Regions from separate parts of the Aquitalea sp. genome, predicted to be linked through region 2. Evidence: predicted binding sites of a transcription regulator. Region 2 holds the regulator's gene; the other holds the start of a gene.
The links. The regulator sigma-54, encoded in region 2, starts transcription at its own class of promoters, with help from an activator protein. The targets are predictions, from matches to a motif close to CTGGCACGCTTCATGCTT.
Positions count from the first base shown of each region.

Region 1 (4,367 bases), on a different contig from region 2:
CGCCAGTAGACGATGTGACCGAAAATCCACAGGTTGTACAACACAATGGCGGCCACCAGGACCGCCATGATCTTGAATAAAAGACGCATCAATCAGGCCAGCACTTCTCGCAGCATATTGGTGACCTTGCGTGTGTCCGGCTTTACACCACGCCAGATATGGAAGGACTCGGCAGCCTGCTCCACCAGCATGCCCAGGCCATCAGCCAGCATGCCGGCATTTTCGCTTTGGGCACGCTTAAGGAAAGGGGTGAGGCCCTTGCTGTACACCATGTCGTAAGCCAGTGTGCGCGCGGTAAAGATGTTTGCCGGCAGTGGCGGAATTTCGTTGTGCAGGCTAGTGGAAGTCCCGTTGATGATGATGTCAAAGGTTTTGCCTTCCAGCGCCTCGTAGCCGCTGGCCACCACAGCACCCCAGGGCGCAAAATGGTGGGCGATGGATTCCGCCTTGATCAGGGTGCGATTGGCAATGGTGACCTTAGCCGGTTTCTGTTCCAGGATTGGCTCCAGCACACCGCGCACGGCACCGCCGGCACCCAGAATGAGGATGCTTTTGCCTTCCATCGGAAAATCGAGATTTTCCACGATATCGCGCACCAGACCGACGCCGTCGGTATTGTCGCCATATACCTTGCCATCGCGGAAAGTCAGGGTATTCACCGCTTCGGCAGCACGGGCGCGTTCAGTGACTTCCTGCGCCATACGGAAGGCATCACCCTTGAACGGCAGGGTGACATTCAGGCCCAGACCGCCATTTTGTACGAACTGGCCAACCACTTCGTCGAATTTGCCCAATTCGGAAAACAGCTTTTCATATTGCACGGCCTCGCCGGTGGCGCGGGCAAATTCACTGTGGATAAACGGCGACTGGCTATGGGAAACGGGGTTACCGATGACGGCGTAACGGTTGGTCATGATCAGCTTTCTTGGATTCCTGTGGTGCTACCGCATCATGCGGTTCATCTGCTGAGGTAGCACTTTGCCGTGTAACGTCATAAACATCAACCGGTCAATACCCCTGTCCCAACAATTTAGACCCTGTTCAGCCCTGTACCCAGGGCAGGCCGTGGGCTTTCCAGCCGGTCAGATTGCCGCGATGCTCCAGCCCGTCCTTATCGCCTTCAAAACCCTCCAGCACGTTGTAAACCCGGCTGTAGCCAGCAGCAGCGGCCATTACCGCCGCCTCATGCGAACGCACCCCGCTTCGGCACATCAGCAGCAGCATTGCCTGCTTGTCTACTGCGCCCTGCAATTGGGCAGTGAACTGCGGATTAGGCTGCATACCGGGGAAAGTGCGCAGCTCGATACGCAAGGCACCGGGTACCACACCCACGAATTGCCACTCTGCAGCACTGCGGACATCCACCAGCACCGCCCCCTCCAGATGCTGGGTCAGATAATAAGCCTCCGGCGGCGTCAATGCCCCCTGATAGCCCAGTTGCTGGCTTGCTGCACGTTCGGCAGCGGTTTGCAAAATGACTGCGGACTGTTCCATATCGAAGCTTCCTTTCCTTGTAATGTAGCCATGCCACCCTATGCACGCGGGCTGACTTGGCACCCGGATACATCTGCGGATTGCCAATCGCACTGAATTGGTGCGTGCGCACAATGCAGCATCCCATTTTGGTGCAATCCGAATGACTAGCCGGACCGGATACCCTGTGACACAATGATTAAATTAGCGTTCTTAGCCTGGCACGCTTCATGCTTCAAGCGAAGCGTACCATCTTTATCAAGCAATATTGCTTTCGATGCACGTTGCCTTTAGGAGAACATTCATGGCGGTTGCAGACGTAGTCAAGCTGATTCAAGAAAACGACGTCAAGTTCGTAGACCTGCGCTTTACTGACACCCGTGGTAAAGAACAACACGTTACCATCCCGGCACACGTTCTGCTGGAAGATGCTGATGAATGGTTCGAGCACGGCCACGCGTTCGATGGCTCTTCGATCGCGGGCTGGAAGGGTATCCAGGCTTCTGACATGCTGCTGATGGCTGACCCGGCCACCGCCAAGATCGACCCTTTCTTCGATGAACCCACCGTATTCATGTCATGTGACGTGATCGACCCGGCCGATGGCAAGGGCTACGACCGTGACCCGCGCTCCATCGCCAAGCGTGCTGAAGCCTACCTGAAAGCCTCTGGCCTGGGCGATACCGCCTACTTCGGTCCGGAACCGGAATTCTTCGTATTCGACAGCATCACCTGGGGCACCGACATGTCCGGTTGCTTCGTGAAGATCAAGTCCGAAGAAGCTGCATGGGCCTCCGCTGAAGAATTCGAAGGTGGCAACACCGGTCACCGTCCGGGCGTGAAGGGTGGCTACTTCCCGGTTCCGCCGGTTGACTCCGCACAAGACCTGCGTTCTGCCATGGTTCTGCTGCTGGAAGAACTGGGCGTACCGGTTGAAGTTCACCACCACGAAGTGGCCACTGCCGGCCAGATGGAAATCGGCACCAAGTTCAGCACCCTGACCCAGCGTGCCGACTGGACCCAGATCCTGAAGTACGTGGTTCAAAACGTGGCGCACAGCTACGGCAAGACCGCTACCTTCATGCCCAAGCCCATCGTTGGTGACAACGGTTCCGGCATGCACGTTCACCAGTCCATCTGGAAAGACGGCAAGAACCTGTTTGCTGGCGACGGCTATGCTGGCCTGTCCGACACCGCCCTGTACTACATCGGCGGTATCATCAAGCACGCCAAGGCTCTGAACGCCATCACCAACCCGGGTACCAACTCTTACAAGCGTCTGGTTCCGCATTACGAAGCCCCGGTAAAACTGGCCTACTCCGCCAAGAACCGTTCCGCTTCCATCCGTATCCCGCACGTTGCCAATCCGAAGGGCCGTCGTATCGAAGCCCGTTTCCCGGATCCGCTGGCTAACCCGTACCTGTGCTTCTCCGCACTGCTGATGGCCGGTCTGGATGGTATCCAGAACAAGATTCACCCGGGCGATGCCGCTGACAAGAACCTGTACGACCTGCCGCCGGAAGAAGACAAGCTGATCCCGACCGTGTGCGCCAGCCTGGACGAAGCCCTGGCGGCCCTGGACGCAGACCGCGACTTCCTGACCCGTGGCGGTGTGTTCTCCAACGAATGGATTGACGCCTACATCGAATTGAAGATGCAGGAAGTAAACCTGACCCGCATGACTACCCACCCGGTAGAATTTGCAATGTACTACTCGCTGTAATCAGGTTTGGGTGTCTCTTGACGCCTTGCCAGATACAGAAAACCCGCACAAGCAGCGCTGTGCGGGTTTTTTCATGGCTGCCAGCTGCCACTTGGGAGCGCTCAGCCCGGTAGCCCGGCAAAAACCTTGAGCATGGCCAAACCATCTTGTGGCGCAACGACCAGCTGGCTGACATCAAATCCCGGGTCGAACACCGGGGCAAACTGGGGAAAGCGCGCCAGCGCCTCTGGCTGCGGTATATGGAAACCCATATACCACTGGGCAAACTCGCGTTGCTTGCATTCACTGCGAAACAGGGACTCCACCTGATGATGGCGCGGATCAAGGCTGATTCTCCTGAAAGCCGCTTCCACCACGTCAGCTTCACCTTCCAGCAGCTGCAAGAAACAACCATCGCGGTATAGCAACAGGCCAGTGATCTGCCTGGCCTGATTATTGGCCACAGACTTGTCCAGGATTACCGTCAATTCAGCAGGCGACAGGGCCGTGGTGGCTTTGCTGGAATAAAGCAACTGGATCAGCATGAGCAAGCTTTCTGTAAAATTACAAGGTGATGGCCTGAACGGATGACTGCAAACATTTCCTCATTCACCTTCTGCATGAATACCGGACATCAAATCCAGTCACATGGCATGCCATTGGCACGACGTGAAGCCGGACCGCATGATGACACAATCAGGATGATATGCGGCATGACTGCAGTGGCATTGTTGTCATGCAGATGTGACGCGAGCCAACCTTTTGCTTATCATAGTGTCACGTCCACCCGTTTTCACCGCAGATGCCCGACACCATGAAAACCCTTGCTTTCTGCCTGCTGCTGACCTGTGGCCTTGCCCATGCCGAGGTATACAAATACATCGACGCCAATGGCAATGTCACCTTCACCAATGTGCCGATCAAGGGAGCAAAGCCCATGCACCTGGCACCGCTATCAACCTATGGCAACAGCAAGCCACACACGTCGGGCAGCGGCAAGCCTGCCTCGACACCGGACGGCTATCCCAGTGTGGACAACGGTACCCAGACCAAGCGGGATGAAGGCCGGCGCAAGATTCTGGAAGGCGAACTGGCCAACGAGCAAAAGGCGCTGGCTGATGCACAAAAAGCCTATACCGACGGCGCAGCCACCCGCAACGGCGATGAAACCCGGAACTACCAGAAATACCTG
Region 1 covers NZ_JASLFG010000049.1:69,972-74,338, forward strand. The annotation lists gene mtgA (monofunctional biosynthetic peptidoglycan transglycosylase) at 1-89, opposite strand, end outside; gene aroE (shikimate dehydrogenase) at 93-914, opposite strand; gene QVF59_RS16800 (rhodanese-like domain-containing protein) at 1,042-1,494, opposite strand; gene glnA (type I glutamate--ammonia ligase) at 1,778-3,196, shown strand; gene QVF59_RS16810 (BLUF domain-containing protein) at 3,298-3,720, opposite strand; gene QVF59_RS16815 (DUF4124 domain-containing protein) at 3,990-4,367, shown strand, end outside.
Region 1: a site for sigma-54 is predicted at 1,692-1,709, ahead of glnA (type I glutamate--ammonia ligase). Genes of this name have one in related genera too.

Region 2 (4,367 bases):
CCATCCTGGCCCGGTACCTGGCATGATCCGTTCGCACCGTCTGTTTCCCATCCTGCTGGTGCTGATTACCGGTCTGCTCACCGTCTGGCTGGACGCCGTGTCACGCTGGCAGCCCAACAAGCGCGAACTTGACCCCAACAAGCCCGAGGTCGTGGCCGATAACGTCATGGCCACCCGCTTCGACCCCAAGGGAATGTTGCAGGAAAAACTGATTGCCAGCCGCATGTGGCAATACCCTGACCGCACCGAATCATATTTCGAGGCACCAGACCTGCAAAGCTACAAGAACGGCACACTGGCCTATCACGCCATCGGTGAGAGCGGTCGGTACAACAGCAAGACAAAGCAGGTGCTGTTCGACAAGAAAGTCACACTGATCCAGCCTGCCACCGGTACCCAACAGGAAACCCGTGTGCTCAGCAGCAATATGCGCATCGACACCGTACGCCATATCGCCCAGTCCGCGGCATTGAGCCACTTCTACTACGGCAAGTCGACCGGCAGCGCCGTCGGCTTCATCTACGAACAGCAGGCCGGCCAGTTGCAGCTGCTGTCCAATGCAAAGGTCACTTATGAAAAATAACTGCCGCCGCTTCATCCGGCTGGCCTGGCTGGCCCTAGGCCTGTGCGCCCTCCAGACTGCCCATGCCGAAAAGACTGACCGCGACAAACCCATCGAAATCAGTGCCGACCGCGGCAATCTCGATCAGCTCAAGGGCGTCACGGTATGGCAGGGCAATGTCATCATCATTCAGGGTACACTCAAGCTGAATGCCGACCGCGCCACCGTCACCCAGGACAAGCAGGGGAACCAGACCATGCAGGCCACCGGCCGCCAAGTTGTCTTCCGCCAGAAAATGGATGGCAAGAACGAATGGATCGAAGGCCAGGCCAACCAGTTGGACTACAACACCGTCACCCACGCCGCAGTGCTGACCGGCAACGCCCGCGTCAAGCGTGGCAACGACTTGGTCATCGGCAATGTGATTACCTACAACACCGAAACCGAAATGTATGACGTCAGCAGCGGGGCCAGCAGCAATGGTGGCCGTGTCACTGCCATCATCCAGCCCAAGCCCAGGGACAACACCCCTGCCGCCAAAAAAACCGACGGAAGCGCGCAATGAGCGGCCCCAGCATCCTTAAAGTGGAGCGGCTGAAAAAGCGCTTCAAGAAACGCACGGTGGTCAAAGACGTCGCCTTGCAGATCCAGAGTGGAGAAGTCATCGGTTTGCTTGGCCCGAACGGTGCCGGCAAAACCACCAGCTTTTACATGATTGTCGGACTGATCGGTGCCGATGAAGGCGAAATCACGCTGGATGGCAGCAGCATCACCCATCTGCCCATCCATCAGCGCGCCCGCCTTGGCCTGGGTTATCTGCCGCAGGAAGCCTCCATTTTCCGCAAGATGACGGTAGAGGAAAACATTACCGCAGTGCTGGAAATTGCCGGTTACAAGGGCGACAAGCTGGAGAAGGAACTGAGCCTGCTGCTGGACGACCTCAACATCGCTCACCTGCGCGAAAGCAATGCGCTGGCCCTGTCCGGCGGCGAGCGACGCCGGGTGGAAATTGCCCGGGTACTGGCCACCCGCCCACGCTTCATCCTGCTGGACGAACCCTTTGCCGGTGTCGACCCGATTGCCGTGATCGACATCCAGAAAATCATCACTTTCCTGCAACAGCGTGGCATCGGCGTACTGATAACCGACCACAATGTCCGGGAAACCCTGCGCATCTGCGACCGGGCCTACATCATCAGCGATGGCTCGGTACTGGCATCCGGCGAACCGGAAGAACTGGTCAACAACGAGAAAGTGCGCCAGGTCTACCTGGGCGAGCACTTCCACCTGTAAACCATGAAACAGTCATTACAGCTCCGGGTTTCACAGCAACTCACCCTCACTCCACAACTGCAGCAGTCGATCAAGCTGCTGCAGCTGTCCACGCTTGACCTGCAAACCGAGGTAGAGCGCTTCCTTCTGGACAACCCCATGCTGGAACGCGGCGACGACCTGCCCGCGCAGGAAGGCCCCGCCACCGAGTCCGCCAGCAGCAACGAAGAATCAACCACCCCCACATCCGACAGCAGCGACAATGACAGCCACAGCGAAAGCAGCGGCGAGCTGACCGACTGGGGCAGTGGCAGCCGGCGCAACGACGGTGACGATGAGTTCGACCCCATGCTGAATGTCCCCTGCCCGGTCAGCCTGCGCCAACATCTGCTGGCCCAGTTGGGGGAGCTGACGCTGCCCACCAGGGATCAGGCCATCGTACAGCTGCTGATTGAAGAACTGGACGATAACGGCTTTCTCACCATCGACATGGAAGAACTGGCCAGCAATCTGCCGCTGGAACTGGAACTGGAATGCGACGAACTGATGGTTGGCCTGCGCCTGCTGCAGCAGTTCGACCCTGCAGGCATTGCCGCACGCAGCCTTGCCGAATCACTCAGCCTGCAGCTGGCTCGCCTGCCGCACCAAGAGCCTGGCCATGCCCTGGCATGCAAGATCGTGGCAGAGCACCTCAGCTTGCTCGGCAATCGGGACTACACCCGCCTCAAGCGCATACTGGGCGCGGATGACGAAGCCATCCGCCAGGCACAGCAACTGATCGCCCGACTGACTCCCCACCCCGCCGCCGGTTTCGGCGGCGAAGACGTGCACTATGTCATCCCGGATGTCACCGTACGCAAACGCCGCGGCCACTGGGTGGCCGAACTCAATAACGGGGCGGTACCGCGCTTACGCGTCAACCAGCTGTACGCCCAGATGCTGTCGGAAAACCGCAGCGCAGCAGGCGAACTGACCGGTCGCCTGCAAGAAGCCAAGTGGCTGGTCAAGAACATCCAGCAACGATTTGACACCATTCTGAAAGTGTCAGAAGCTATAGTCGAAAGGCAACAAGCGTTCTTTGAACACGGTGAAGTGGCCATGCGCCCGCTTATCCTGCGTGACATTGCAGACGAGCTGGGATTGCATGAATCCACGGTGTCACGCGTCACCACCCAGAAATACCTGCTCTGCCCTCGCGGCCTGTTCGAACTGAAATACTTTTTCGGCAGCGCACTGGAAACCGACAGCGGCGGCGAATGCTCAGCCACCGCCATCAAGGCCCATATCCGTCGCATGATCGATGGTGAGAACACAGCCAAGCCGCTTTCGGACAGCGCCATTGCCGACGAACTGGGCAAGCAAGGGATACAGGTTGCAAGACGCACCGTTGCGAAGTATCGTGAAGCTATGCAGATACCGCCGGTCAATCTGCGCAAGGCACTGTAAAGCGTGTCTTGAAGAATATCCGCTCGCCCGGCCGACCCGACCGGGCAGTCAACACAAGAAGGAGTTAGGGTATGAACCTCAAAGTAACCGGTCTCCACCTCGAAGTAACCCCGGCAATCCGTGAATTTCTGGAAAGCAAGCTGGAACGTATCACCCGCCATGTCGATCACGTGATCGACGTCACCGTCACCCTGTCGGTGGACAAGCTGGTACAGAAAGCGGAAGTCAACGTTCATCTTTCCGGCAAGGATATCCACGTAGAAGCCACCGACTCCGACATGTACGCTGCCATCGATGCGCTGATGGACAAGCTGGATCGACAGGTACTCAAGCACAAGGAAAAACAGAGCGAACACCGCGCAACTCCGCAAGTTCAGCCGGAAGCATCCCTGTAATCACCTGACCGACGATGCGGGAACCCACGGGTTCCCGTTTTTATTTGCACGGAGCCTTTTTCATTTTGATGAAGGCAACGTAGAATTGGCCAGTTTTTGTAGCCGTGTGCATACATTCCTATGAGCCTGATTGGCAAAATCCTGACACAGGACCACATTCTTCCGGACCTGGATGTCGCCAGCAAGAAACGTGTCTTCGAGCAGGTGGGCCTCCTTATCGAAAATACCCACGGCATTGCGCGCAGTGAAATTTTCGACTGCCTGTTTGCCCGGGAAAAACTGGGCTCCACCGGCCTGGGCCAGGGCGTGGCCATTCCGCATGGCCGGGCCAGAGGGCTCAAGGAAGCTGCAGGCGTGTTCATCCGCCTGAAAAACCCCATTCCTTTCGATGCCCCGGACGGCAAGCCCGTGCAAAGCCTGTTTGTACTGCTGGTTCCGGAGCAGGCAACTGATCTGCATCTGCAGGTTCTGTCAGAACTGGCCCAGCTTTTCTCCAGCAAACAATTGCGTGAGCAACTGCTGAGTGCGCCATCGCGTGCCGATCTATACCAGCTGCTTACCGGATGGAATACCAACAATGCCTAGCATTACCGTGCGCCGGTTGTATCAGGACAATCAGCAAAAGCTCAACCTGACCTGGGTTGCAGGAACCGGCGGCGCGGACAGCCCCATCGGCAATGATGAACAACGCC
Region 2 covers NZ_JASLFG010000055.1:29,940-34,306, reverse strand. The annotation lists gene QVF59_RS18225 (KdsC family phosphatase) at 1-26, shown strand, start outside; gene lptC (LPS export ABC transporter periplasmic protein LptC) at 23-583, shown strand; gene lptA (lipopolysaccharide transport periplasmic protein LptA) at 573-1,127, shown strand; gene lptB (LPS export ABC transporter ATP-binding protein) at 1,124-1,855, shown strand; gene QVF59_RS18205 (RNA polymerase factor sigma-54) at 1,859-3,280, shown strand; gene hpf (ribosome hibernation-promoting factor, HPF/YfiA family) at 3,352-3,675, shown strand; gene ptsN (PTS IIA-like nitrogen regulatory protein PtsN) at 3,796-4,260, shown strand; gene hprK (HPr(Ser) kinase/phosphatase) at 4,253-4,367, shown strand, end outside.